3 regions of the Pseudomonas cavernicola genome follow, and region 1 is predicted to be linked to each of the others. Evidence: riboswitches for the same ligand, from Rfam matches in the RefSeq annotation. Region 1 holds a riboswitch; each other region holds the start of a gene.
The links. Region 1 has a riboswitch for cobalamin ahead of cobW (cobalamin biosynthesis protein CobW). Riboswitches for the same ligand answer to the same signal wherever they lie in the genome.

Region 1 (4,416 bases):
TGCCAGTTCGACCCAACGCCGCGCCAGCTCGGCGACGAAATCCATCCGCCCGGTTTCGGCCTGGTAGCAGACCACATCGCTCTGGCTGCGCTCGCTGCGCCAGGCCAGGCCCTTGAAGCTGATGGGCCGGGTGATGATGCGGCCGTCCAGCTCGGGCAAGGCGATGTGCATGGCCAGATCACGCGAACCCAGCCCCTGGGGGTTGTCGCGCCAGAGCGGTAGGTTGTCGAGGGCGCAGATGGCTTGCAGCACCGGTACATTGCGGCGGAACGGGCGCAGGTTGGGCGCCTCGGGGTTGGACTGGGCGAAGCCGGTGGTGTTGATGATCAGTGCGGCGTCCGTTTGCTCGAGCAAATCCTCCACCACCTTCAGGCAGGCTGCCTCTTTCAGGCTGGCCACGGCAATCGGCAAGGGGTTGAGACCCTGAGCCGACAACCGTTGGCAGAACGCGTCGATGAAGGCGGTGTTCGCCGACTGCACATGGGTGCGGTAGAACAGCAACCCGACCACCGCCTGCCCAGCACGCCAGTCGGCTTGCCAATGGCTCAGTGCGGCGTTGGCCTGTTGCGGGTGATAGAGGCCTACGCGCGGCAGCGGCTGCGGTTCGACCCAGGGGTAATCGGCACCCAGCCAGGTGCTGGCGAGGTAGTGATAGAGCTGCCTGGCGTTGTCTACCCCGCCTTGGCGCAGGTACTGCCAAAGCCGTTCGGCCTCGATGGCGCTGACGTTGCCCAGCGCCGTCAATTCCGGATCGTGGCTGTCGTCGCCCGGCACCAGGATCAGTTTGGCGCCGCGCGCGGCGAGCTCGACCAGACGCTCGACGCCGTAACGCCAGTAGCTGATGCCGCCATGCAGGGAGATCAGGATCAGCTTGGCGTGTTGCAGCACCTCGTCCACATAGAGGTCGACCGACGCATGGTTTTGCAGCTGTGCCGGGCTGGCCAGGCGCAGGCTCGGATAGTCCGCCGGCAGATCCCGCGCCGCCTCGGCCAACAGCGACAGGTGCGAGTCGCCGGTGCAGAGGATCACGACATCGGCCGGTGTCTGTGCCAGATGGGCGATGCCATCGGCGGGGACGAAACCACCGGGCTGGGTGCGCAAGAGGTGCATAGGGTTACCTCCCTCTCCCGTTTACGGGAGAGGGATCGAGGGAGAGGGTTATAAGCCCACTGATAGACAACTGGCCCTCTCCCCAACCCTCTCCCGTAAACGGGAGAGGGAGCAAACGTGGCGTGATGCTCACAGCAACGAGGTCTTCAGCTCGTTGCTGATAAGCGCCTGGTCTAGCTCCTGGCCGATCACCACCAGATGGCTGGTGCGGCTTTCATCGGTGCGCCAGGCGCGATCGAAATGTTTGTCGAAACGCTTGCCGACCCCTTGGATCAGCAGGCGCATGGGCTTGCCGGGAATCGCCGCGAAGCCCTTGATGCGCAGAACGCCATGGCGCTCGACCAGGCCATTGAGGGCGGTCAGCAGCAGCGCTTCTTCCACTTCCGGCAGCTCGACGGCGAAGGAGTCGAACTCGTCGTGGTCGTGCTCTTCGTGGTCTTCCAGATCGTGGTGGGTCTTGCGGCCGTCGATGTGCAGCTCGGTTTCCGAATTCAAGCCCAGCAGGATCGAGATCGGCAGCTCGCCACCGCGCGCTTCGATGACTTTCACCGCCGCCGGCAATTCTTCCGCCACTTCTGCACGGACGGCGGCCAGCGCTTCAGGGCTGAGCAGGTCGGCTTTGTTGAGGATGACCAGGTCGGCGCTGGCCAGTTGGTCGGCGAACAACTCGTGCAGCGGCGATTCGTGGTCGAGGTTCGGGTCTTCACGGCGCTGGGCGTCGACCTGATCCGGGAAGGCGGCGAAGGTGCCGGCGGCCACGGCTGGGCTGTCGACCACGGTGATGACCGCGTCGACGGTGCAGGCGTTGCGGATTTCCGGCCAATTGAAGGCTTGCACCAGTGGTTTGGGCAACGCCAGGCCGGAGGTCTCGATGAGAATCTGGTCGAGGTCGCCACGCCGCGCCACCAGTTCACGCATGACCGGGAAGAACTCTTCCTGCACGGTGCAGCACAGGCAGCCGTTGGCCAGCTCGAACACCCGGCCGACGGCTTCTTCTTCACTGCAGCCGATCGAGCATTGCTTGAGGATTTCGCCGTCGATGCCGAGTTCGCCGAACTCGTTGACGATCACCGCGATGCGTCGCCCTTCGGCGTTGTTGAGCATGTGTCGCAGCAGGGTGGTTTTACCGGCGCCGAGAAAGCCGGTAACGATGGTGACGGGAAGTTTGGCCAAGGTTTTCATGCGTCGCGCAGCCCTGTTCAGATCGAAGCGAAATCGGATCGGCGGGCATGCGGGACGAGCGTAGCGGAGCACCAGGGCCCGCATTGCGAGTTCGCCACCGGATCACCCCGCCCGGTTGTCGTAAAAAGCAGCTCGAAGGCAGGTCTCCTGGCTCACGACCTGGCCCGCTCTCCTAATCAGGGGCCCCTCTCTTCGCCTTCCCGCGTACAGCAGTGGCATTGGAAGAGATCAAGTCGCTTACAGTTGCGGGGGCAGCCACGGCGTTCAACCGCGTTCCCTCTTAGCTCTGGCGCTAGCAAGCTCTGCCCAGAGAACCTCGAAGCGGCAAGGCTACGCAGTGCGTGGAGATGGGTCAATTCAGGTTGTGGGAAACAAGCGCCTATGGGGAGCTATCCCCAGGCCTACTGCATGCAGCGGTGCGCCGAAGTTGACGCTCTACCGGTGTTCGTGATGTTCTAGAAAGGCTGTTTCAGGTGTCTTGCGCGGTCGTGCGCAAGGTGAAACGGGAAGTCGGTGCGCCCCTTGGGGCTAGTCCGACGCTGCCCCCGCAACGGTAAGCGAATGGTGGGATCGAAAAACCACTGTGCTACGAGTCATTAACAGGCTCTTGGGCATGGGAAGGTGAATCCCACAACACTGTGGATGTTCGCATCCAGCAGTCATCGCAAGCCCGGAGACCGGCCTGAAATCATTACAGTTTGGCAAACCCGCGGTGGGCGGGCGCAAGCCGGAAGCTCGAGTGCATTCGCAGTCGACTCCTCGTGCGTTCCCTTCTGCTACGTTTTCATTTCCAGTTCAGAGGGAACGGTCATGTCCACTAGCACCCTGACACATTCTGTCGAGGCCAGCGCCTCGCTATCGCAACGCCTGATCCTGGCCATCGGTGCCGGCCTGTTGGGCGCACTGCTGGTCTATTTTGCCGGCTTCTCGCAGATCGATGCCGTACACAACGCGGCGCACGATACCCGACACAGCTCCGCATTCCCGTGCCACTGAGAGGCTTGCCATGATCAAGCGCATCGCTCAGACGGCCGGCTTCAGCGGGCTGTTGGCGGCACTTTTACTGACTCTGTTGCAGAGTTTTTGGGTCGCACCGCTGATTCTTGAAGGGGAAACCTACGAGAACAGTGCACCGGCCACCGAACAGCCCAGCGAACATACGCATGAGGCCGGCGTTGCCGCCCATGAGCACAGCGCCGAGGCCTGGGCGCCGGAAGATGGCTGGCAGCGCGTGCTGTCCACCACCGGCGGTAATCTGGTGGTGGCGGTGGGCTTCGCGCTGATGCTGGCCGGCCTGTACAGCCTGCGGACGCCGGGCCGGAGCTGGGAAGGCTTGCTCTGGGGCCTGGGCGGTTTCGCGACCTTCAGCCTGGCGCCTTCGCTGGGCTTGCCGCCGGAATTGCCGGGGACTGCCGCCGCCGATCTGACACTGCGCCAGTACTGGTGGGTGGGTACCGCCACGGCTACGGCGGTAGGTCTGGCGCTGATCGTCTTCGGTCGGCATTGGGCGCTGCGCATCGTTGGTTTGGTGTTGCTGCTGGTGCCGCATGTGATCGGTGCGCCGCAGCCCGAGGTGCATGCGAGCCTGGCGCCAGAGGCCCTGGAGCACCAGTTCATCTGGGCCTCGCTGATTACCAATGCGTTGTTCTGGTCGGCGCTGGGGTTGCTTTCGGCCTGGCTGTATCGCCATTTCGCCGGTTCGAACGCGGCGTGACCAACCGCCCCGGCCCTCGGCCGGTTGCCTGCGAACCCGTTGACGGCGTTGCCATCAGCGGGTTTTTCGCTTTTGCTCAAGCCGCGGCGCCGCTGCTATGACGGTCGCCCCGCTGTATATCGCCGGCCTGGGCTGCCGGCGTGGCTGTTCGGAAGCCGTGCTGCGCGAACTGCTGGAGCAGACGCTGCCTGCCTATGGTTTGCACCTGGTGGACTTGAGCGGGCTCGCCAGTATCGAGCAGAAGCGCACCGAGCCTGGCTTGCTGGCCTTGGCGCAAACGCTGGGGCTGCCGCTGGAGTTTTTCTCTGCCGCACAATTGGCAGCGTTCGACAGCCGGCTGACGCAACATTCCGCCATCGCCTTGCGCGCCATCGGCAGCGCCGGGGTGGCCGAAGCCTGTGCCTTGGCAC
Region 2 (4,416 bases), 720 kb from region 1:
ACCTGCGCTGCATCCCCGGCATTCTGGTGATGACCCCGAGCGACGAGAACGAACTGCGCAAGATGCTCACCACCGGTTATCTGTTCCAAGGCCCGGCGGCGGTGCGCTACCCGCGCGGCAGCGGCCCGAACGCAGTGATCGAGCAGGCACTCGAACCACTCGAAATCGGCAAGGGCCTGGTGCGGCGGCAAGGCCAGAAAGTCGCCTTGCTGGTGTTCGGCGTACAGCTGGCCGACGCCCTGGTAGTCGGCGCGAACCTGGATGCCACGGTGGTCGACATGCGCTTCGTCAAACCGCTGGATGAGGCGCTGGTACGCCAATTGGCGGCCAGCCACGAGCTGCTGGTGACCATCGAAGAGAACTCGGTGATGGGCGGTGCCGGTGCGGCCGTCAGCGAATTCCTCGCCCGTGAGAACCTGCTGCAGCCGATCCTGCATCTGGGCCTCCCCGACTATTACGTCGAGCACGCCAAACCGGCGGCCATGCTCGCCGAATGCGGCCTGGATGCCGCCGGCATCGAAGCGTCCGTGCGCACCCGCCTGGCGCAACTTGAAGCTGGCTCACGCTAACCCACCGGGCTTTCGCTTGTGCTGGTGACCACCGCGCATTAAGGTGCGCGGCGTTTTAGCAGGCTGCTGAGAAGCGTAGCGAGCGAAGGACAGGCAAGGCGCAACGCAGCGAAGCGGAGTAACAGCCAAAGGCTGGCCCGCTAGGGTGAGCGCAGCGAGTCAATCAGGCGAAGAGGCGCAGTTTACTGTGCGTAAATGAGCATTCTGAGCCTGCTTTCAACGCAGCATATCCGAGCGCAGTAGTTTCTCAACAGCCTGCGAGTTCCGCCGAGGTGCGCCTGATCCTGTCAGGCCTTAAACGGGAAGCCGGTGCGCTCGTATCACGAGCAATCCCGGCGCTGCCCCCGCAACGGTAATCGATCACAGCCTTTGCGCTGCATGCCAGATCAAGATGCCACTGGGATTTTCCTGGGAAGGCGATCGGGCAGGAAAGTTCGCTTTCGGTCGAGAGCCCGGAGACCGGCCCTGGTGGATGTGACTGGTGTTGCGGAGGGCATCATCGTCAAGCGCAGGCGCCAGCTCATCCCGGCCATTCCACGCCTGCGCTTGTCCCTGCCCTCCTCAAAAGTTTTCTAAGTACTTTTGAGGCTTTATTAATGAAGTTGTCCCGTCTCGCCCTGGCTGCGGTGCTCTTACCGCTGACCAGCCAGGCCGAAGAATTCAGCGAACCTGGCGATGCGCTGAAACTCCCGCCGCTGGTGATCACCTCGGGTCGTGTGGCCGAACCACTGAGCAAAGCCACTGCGGCAACCAGCGTCTTCACGCGCGAAGATATCGACCGCCTGCAACCCAGCTCGATCACCGAACTGCTGACCCGCGTGCCCGGCGTACAAGTCGTGCAGAACGGTGGCCGCGGCAGCACTGCCTCAGTTTTGATCCGCGGCACGGGCAATACGCAGAGCCTGGTGCTGGTGGATGGCCAACGCATTGGCTCGGCATCCGATGGCGGCGCCAGCCTGCAATACCTCAGCATTGAGCAGATCGAGCGCGTCGAAGTGGTACGCGGCTCGCGCTCCGCGCTGTACGGTAGCGATGCCATCGGCGGAGTGATCCAGATTTTCACCCGCCGCGGCGAGCAGGGTCTGCAGCCGCGTCTGCATCTGGGCGCCGGTAGCAACAACACTTGGGAGCGCAGCCTGGGGCTTGCCGGTGGCGATCAGCAGACCCGTTTCAGCCTCAACACCAGCCTCGACGAAACCGCCGGCATCGACCGCACAGGGCCCTCCTTCGACTCCGACGCGGATCACGATGCTTACCGCAACAAGGCGCTGAGCTTCAATCTCAGCCATCAGCTCAATGAACAGCTGGAGACCGGGCTCAGCGTACTGGACCAGCGTGGCCGCAGCGAATTCGACAACCCTTTTGGCCGCTTCGACATGGCCACCTTCCAGAGTTTTCCACAGCAGCCCTCCAGCGACTTCACCCTGAGCGCCGCTTCCGGCTTCGTCGATGCCCAGCTCAGTGATGCCTGGAACAGCCGCCTGGAACTCGGCCACAGCGAAAACCGCCAGCAAAGCCAGGACAAGCTGAGCGACGAACACAACGTGTTCAACACCTACCGCGACTCGGCGAGCTGGCTCAACACCCTCCAGTTGAACGACAGCCACAGCCTGCTGCTCGGCGCCGACTGGTATGAGGACCAACTGCACAGCACCACCGCCTTCGACCAGCAAAGCCGCTGGAACCAGGCCGCGTTCATCCAGCACCGTTTCCAGGGCGAGCTTTTCTCCACCGAACTGGGCCTGCGGCATGACCAAAACCAGCAGTTCGGCAGCCAGAACAGCTGGAACACCGCCGTGACCGTGCCGCTGGCTGACTCCGCTATCGACCTGATCGCCTCCTACAGCGAGGGCTTCCGCGCGCCGACCTTCAACGAGCTGTATTGGCCCAACGACGGCAATGGCTACATCGGCAATCCGGATCTCGAACCCGAGCATTCGCGCAACTACGAGGTGCAGCTGCGTGGTGAGCATTGGGATACGCGCTGGAGCCTGGCGGCCTATCGCAACGAGGTACGCGACCTGATCAGCACCGAGCTCTACGACCCGATCAACTACATCTACCGTGCGGTCAACCTCAACACCGCGCGCCTGCAGGGGCTCGAGCTCAGCCTCGAACGCAATGTGCTGGGTTGGCGCGCCTCGGCCAATGCCAGCCTGCTCGACCCACGCGACACGGAAAGCGGACATACCCTACCGCGCCGAGCTCGCCGTACGCTGAGCCTGGATCTGGACCGCCAGTTCGGCGCCTTCGGTGTCGGCGCCACATGGCAGGCCATCAATTCGAGCTACGACGATGTCGGCAACACCCGACGCATCGCCGGCTATGGCCTACTCGGACTGCGCGGCAGTTGGCAGGCCAGCGACGAAGTAACGCTGGATTTGAAACTGAGCAATGCCCTGGACAAGGATTACAGCCGTGCCCTCTATGCCTATCAGCGGGTGAACTACGCCTACCAGGAAGAAGGTCGAGCGCTACTGTTCGGCTTCACCTGGACACCGAACCTGTAAGCGTAGGTTGGTGCTGAGCGAAGGCGATGCCCAACAACCGGCCTGCAAGGCCGGGCGGTCAAACTCGGGGCCGGTTGTATAGGGAGTCGCAGGGCGACTCCTTGTTGGGCATCGCTGCGCTCAGCGCCAACCTACGGGACAGTCGTTTGCTTGCGATGCTGCGCAAAACTGTAGGTTGGTGCTGAGCCGAAGGCGATGCCCAACAACCGGCCTGCAAGGCCGGGCGGTCAAACTCGGGGCCGGTTGTATAGGGAGTCGCGAGGCGACTCCTTGTTGGGCATCACTGCGTTCAGCGCCAACCTTGTATGTTGTTTTCCGTCAACCGGGTTAGCCTTTCAGGCCCTGCGCTTGACGCAGAGAAGCAGTTACTGGGGAGGCCGTTCCAACCTGGAGGTGAGTTCACACTCAACCTCGTCCGTAGATCGGCCCCCCGCCTCATTGCCCACCGCGTGGAGTATCCGGAAGCCAGCTCATTGAGGTGGACTTCGCATCACAAGGTTGCAGCGGCAAGAAGTGCGAGGTCGGGGAACCGGTAGCTATTGTTGCTCAAATGCCGGGCGAGATGAAAACAATGAGCGTATTTGTCGGTGTGGATGTGGGTGCCAAGACAGTTGTCTTGGCATGGCGAAAGGGTGGTCGCACGCGGGGCAAGCTGGACATCCAGCAAACGCCCGAGGGTCACGCCCAGGCGGTGGAGCGGATTAAAGCGCTAAAAGCCGTCCAAGTCGTGATGGAGGCCACCGGCGTTTACTACTTGGACTTGGCCGTTGCCTTGAGCAAGGCCGGGATCGTCGTGTCTGTCATCAACCCCAAAAGCTTCCACCACTTTGCCCAACTCAAGTTGGCGCAAAGCAAGACCGACCCGCTAGACGCGGCCCTCCTGGCCGAGTACGCCGAGCGGATGACGCCAGCCCCTTGGACTGCGCCGGATACCCTCCGTATGGCGCTGCGTGACATCGGCCGACAAATCAATCGGCTGACCGCGACCCGTACACAAGCCAAGAACCGCCTGCACGCCTTGCGCTCCAAACGTGACACGCTGGCGCTGCTGATTGAAGACGAAGTTGAAGCGGTCGAGAGGCTGGATCAGCGCATCGAGCGACTCAGCAACGCTGCACAGCGCCTGATTGCCGAGGACGCCGTGTTGAACAGTCAGTTTCAGCATCTGCTGGCAGCCAAAGGTGTTGGCGTTGCCAGTGCTATTGCGTTACTGGCTGAACTCAGTGTCCTGCCCCAGCATCTGAAGGCGCCGCAAGTCAGTCGCTATGCCGGGCTAGATATCCGCCTGTGCCAATCGGGCAGTAGCGTCAATAAGGCTTCACGGCTGAGCAAGGCGG
Region 3 (4,416 bases), 1.4 Mb from region 1:
TGCGCACCCGCTCCTCTTCCACCAAGCCATGAATGGCGCTGCGCAAGCCGGCCTGGGTGATGCGGATAAACCGCCAAGGCTGCATCAACCCGACGCTCGGCGCCTGATGCGCCGCTTCCAGCAAACGCGCCAGCAGCTCGGGCGCAACCTGGCCGCCGCTGAAATGGCGCATGTCGCGGCGCTCAGCAATTGCGCGGTACACCGCCGCGCGCTCGGCTTCGCTGAAAGCGTGCTGGCTCATGCAGTCGACTCGCTCATGGTAAGAACAAGGCCGCAGCCGCCCGGGGATTGGACGGCAGATAGAAGTGAATATAGGAAGCGGTCAGCCGGCCGATCCGGTAAACCGCCTCGGCCGTGCGTTTATAAGTCGGGCAGACACCACGAGCCAACGGCTCCAGGGCACAGTCCAGTTCCGAATAGTGGTAGGTGTGGCCACGCAGGCGCCCTTCCGGCAATTCGATTTCCTGCAGCGCCAGCGCCTTCAGGCGTTTGTGCATCAGCGCCTCGCCAGGCAGCAGGCCGAGCAGCTCGCCGCGCTCACCGTCTTTATCGGTCAGCCCCTTGAGCAGGTAGAGCATGCCGCCGCACTCGGCGTGGATCGGTTTGCCGGCGGCGTGATGGGCATGAATCGCCGAGTTCATCGTCTGGTTCGCCGCCAACTGCTGCAGGTGCAACTCGGGGTAGCCACCAGGCAGATAAAGGCTATCCACCTCGGGGATACCGGCATCCTGCAGCGGCGAAAACTGAATCAGTTCGGCGCCCAGCTCACGCAGCAGATCGAGGTTAGCCTGGTAGAGAAAAGCGAACGAAGTATCCCGCGCGACACCGATGCGCACGCCGGCCAATAACGCTTCGATGGGCTGGCTCTCAAACAGCTCGGGAGCGGCAAAACTCACCGGCGCCGGCAAGCCAACGTCGGCACTCGCGGCCAAGGCATCGGCGGCGGCATCCAGACGGGCATCCAGGTCGGCCAGCTCTTCGGCCTGGACCAAGCCCAGATGCCGGCTCGGCAGTTCGATCGCGGCACTGCGCGGCAAGGCGCCGTACCAGTGGATGTGCTTGGGCAGGCAGTCACGCAGGATCTCGCCATGGCGGATGCTGCCGGTGCGGTTGGCCAGCACCCCGGAGAACGGCAGATCCGCCTGGAACGTTGCCATGCCGTGGGCCATGGCACCGAACGTCTGGGCCATGCCCGAACCATCGATCAGCGCCATTACCGGCACGCCGAAATGCCGCGCCAGGTCGGCGGCGGACGGTGTGCCATCGAACAGGCCCATGACCCCTTCGATCAGAATCAAGTCGGCCTCGCCAGCGGCTTCCCAAAGCAGGCGGCGGCTTTCCACCTCGCCGACCATCCACAGATCCAGCTGATAGACTGGCGCGCCGCTGGCGCGGGCGAGGATCATCGGATCGAGAAAGTCCGGCCCGCACTTGAATACCCGTACCCGTTTGCCCTGGCGCGAATGCAAGCGCGCCAGAGCTGCGGTGACAGTGGTCTTGCCCTGGCCGGAAGCCGGTGCGGCAATCAACAGTGCCGGGCATTGGCGTTCGGCGCTCATACAGAAAACCTCAAAACTCCACCCCTTTCTGCGCCTTCACGCCGGACTTGAACGCATGCTTGAGCATGCCCATTTCGGTCACGGTATCCGCCGCCTCGATCAAGCCGGGTGGCGCACCACGGCCGGTGGCGACCACGTGCTGCAACAGCGGACGACCACCGATATCGGCCAGTACGGTTTCCAGCGACAGATAGCCGTGTTTGAGCGCGATATTCAGCTCATCCAGCACCACCAGGCCGATCTCGGGGTCATTCAACAGCTGCTTGGCAACCGCCCAGGCGGCGACGGCTTTGTCGATATCGCGCTGGCGATCCTGCGTGTCCCAGGTGTAGCCCTCGCCCATCACGTGGTAGCTGACTTCCTCGGGGAAGCGGCGGAAGAACCGCTCTTCGCCGGTACTCGCCGCCCCTTTGATGAACTGCACCACGCCGACCTTCATGCCATGGCCCAACGCACGGGCGACCATGCCGAAGGCCGAGCTGCTTTTGCCTTTGCCATTGCCGGTGTGCACCAGCAACAGACCGTATTCGTCTTGCGCCTGGGCGATCTTTTCATCGACCAGGGCCTTTTTGCGCTCCATCCGAGCCTTGTGGCGGGTATCTCTTTCTGCTGACTCGCTCATCGTTTCACCTCAGAACCTTGCTGCACGTTGAAGGCTGCCAAAAACACTGCTGGAAGCGCGAAAGGGGTGTCGAGACAGACTGGCCAGAAAGAATACCGCCCAGTGTGCGGCGGGAAAATTCTCACCACTGCCGAACAGCTAGGCAGCACTGGCGCCAGAAAGGACTTACTCATCGAGACAGTATCTCCACCACTCTCGCCCACACGACTCGGGCTGGGTAAAGCTCGCGGAGAACAGCAGACGCACAGGCGGCACAGCGCAGCCCACACGCCAGACAACGCCCTCCGCGATGCCGTGGACTGCGACAGGCCGGTCTCCGGGCTTACGAGCGGAACACCTTCGAGATGAGGTGTTCGCAAAACCGCACCTTCCCGTGCAGAGCACAGTGGCTATAAAGCGGCTTCTTGACTCGCCTACCGTTGCGGGGGCAGCGCCGGAATTGTTTGCGGCTGTTGATCATTTACTAATCAACGCGCAGAACGCACCGGCTTCCCTGTTTCACCCCCTCGGCGCTAAGACTGGGGGGGCACCTGAAGCAAGGCAGGCAGGGTAGAGGGTTGGGGATGGAGCGTCAACGCGACCTTAGGGCTGGTGTGGCCAGGCTGCAACTGAACTCTGCAGCGGTGCCGCCAAACTGCGCACTTTGCCCCGCCGGTGGTGACCGCCAAAGACCTTATCCAGCCTTCAGATGCTCCGGCTAGCGCCCCAAGCGGTTGGTTCATTATTCCAAGGAAATATTGAACGAAGCGTCATGCCCGCGCAGGCGGGCATCCAGAAAGGCCGTGGCCTCCTGGGTTATTCACTACGTTCACCCCTCCGAGGCCGCCCTCTGGGCGTTCAACGCACTGCGTGCTTTTGTCCCGCCATCGCGGGAACGACAGTTACTCATTTATCCCGAACCTCCTTAAGTAATTGAATTAACCAAACAGGCCGCCAGGTACTGGTGAAGTACTGCTTTGGGACTCCAAAGTTCTGACCTGTTGAAGTCCAGGAAAAGGCCGGCCCAATGGGTTCCGGCCTTTGGATTTGGTGGACCGAAGGAGGATCGAACTCCCGACCTCCACGTTGCGAACGTGGCGCTCTCCCAGCTGAGCTATCGGCCCTAAGACGGGCTGAATATAGCTCACCGGCTGCGGGTCGGCGCTGGCAGGCGGACGCGGTCAAGCCTGTTCGAGCACATCGTTGGAAAAAGCTGCTGAGGCGAACTCATGCGCCCACGCCCAGCACTGCTATCAGCGTTTACGGCAGATGGTCAGGCCATCGCCGATGGGCAACAGAGACAAATCCACACGCTGATCATTTTTCAGGCGACGGTTGAGGGCTTGGATGGCGCGGGTGTCAGCGCTGTCGGGGTTGGCCTCCAGCACTCGCCCACTCCACAGGGTGTTGTCGAACAGGATCAAACCGCCAGGCCGGGCCAGCACCAGGGCATGTTCCAGATAAACCGGGTAATTGGCCTTGTCGGCGTCGATAAAGATCAGGTCGAAGGTTTCGCTCCGCCCCTCTCGCTCCAACTGGCTCAGGGTTTCCAGCGCCGGTGCCAGTCGCAGGTCGATGCGCTCATGCATCCCCGCCTGTTGCCAGTAGCGACGGGCAGTAACGTTGTAGTCACCGGCCAGGTCGCAGCAGATCAGCTGTCCATCTTCCGGCATGGCGCTGGCCATACAGAGTGCGCTGTAGCCTGTGAAGGTGCCGATTTCCAGCAGCCGTTTGGCACCGCTCAGCTTGACCAGCAGCGCCATGAATTGACCCTGCTCCGGGGCGATTTGCCAGCGCGCCATGGGCAAGGCTTGAGTTTCCTCGCGCAGGCGCTTGAGCAGCGGCGTTTCGCGCAGGGAGACATCGAGCAGGTAGTTATACAGTGCGTCGTCGAGATTCAGGGTACGGCCGGTCATGCAACACTCCTGTGCAGGTAAGGGCGCGTGCAGGTCAAGGCGTGCGGGCGAGGTGGGCTGGATTGAGCACCCGCTTGGCATCCAGATAGCTCTTCTGCCAATAGGCAGTCGCCAGGCTATCCAGGCGCACAGTGCCGCCACTGGAGGGCGCGTGCACGAAACGCCCTTCCCCGACATAGATACCCGCATGGCTGACCTGACCGCCGCCATTGGTGGCGAAGAACACCAGATCACCGGTCTGCAGCGCATCCTGGCGCACACTCGGCGCACGCATGCCGATCAGCTCGCGGGTAGAGCGCGGCAAGGCGATGCCGGCAGCATCCCGGTAGACGTAACCGAT

Region 2: linked by a shared signal. The riboswitch ahead of D3879_RS02195 (TonB-dependent receptor domain-containing protein) and the one ahead of cobW (cobalamin biosynthesis protein CobW) in region 1 are both predicted to bind cobalamin.
Region 3: linked by a shared signal. The riboswitch ahead of cobO (cob(I)yrinic acid a,c-diamide adenosyltransferase) and the one ahead of cobW (cobalamin biosynthesis protein CobW) in region 1 are both predicted to bind cobalamin.

The regions. Positions count from the first base shown of each region.
Region 1 covers NZ_QYUR01000002.1:1,131,424-1,135,839, forward strand. The annotation lists gene cobN (cobaltochelatase subunit CobN) at 1-1,110, opposite strand, end outside; gene cobW (cobalamin biosynthesis protein CobW) at 1,240-2,292, opposite strand; cobalamin riboswitch at 2,413-2,626, opposite strand; cobalamin riboswitch at 2,747-2,992, shown strand; gene D3879_RS05600 (CbtB domain-containing protein) at 3,103-3,288, shown strand; gene D3879_RS05605 (CbtA family protein) at 3,299-4,006, shown strand; gene D3879_RS05610 (cobalamin biosynthesis protein) at 4,104-4,416, shown strand, end outside.
Region 2 covers NZ_QYUR01000002.1:409,696-414,111, forward strand. The annotation lists gene dxs (1-deoxy-D-xylulose-5-phosphate synthase) at 1-569, shown strand, start outside; cobalamin riboswitch at 823-1,051, shown strand; gene D3879_RS02195 (TonB-dependent receptor domain-containing protein) at 1,166-3,079, shown strand; gene D3879_RS02200 (IS110 family RNA-guided transposase) at 3,651-4,416, shown strand, end outside.
Region 3 covers NZ_QYUR01000002.1:2,560,407-2,564,822, forward strand. The annotation lists gene bluB (5,6-dimethylbenzimidazole synthase) at 1-241, opposite strand, end outside; gene D3879_RS12180 (cobyrinic acid a,c-diamide synthase CobB) at 255-1,559, opposite strand; gene cobO (cob(I)yrinic acid a,c-diamide adenosyltransferase) at 1,570-2,181, opposite strand; cobalamin riboswitch at 2,472-2,730, opposite strand; tRNA gene D3879_RS12190 (tRNA-Ala) at 3,209-3,284, opposite strand; gene D3879_RS12195 (O-methyltransferase) at 3,414-4,076, opposite strand; gene D3879_RS12200 (C40 family peptidase) at 4,111-4,416, opposite strand, start outside.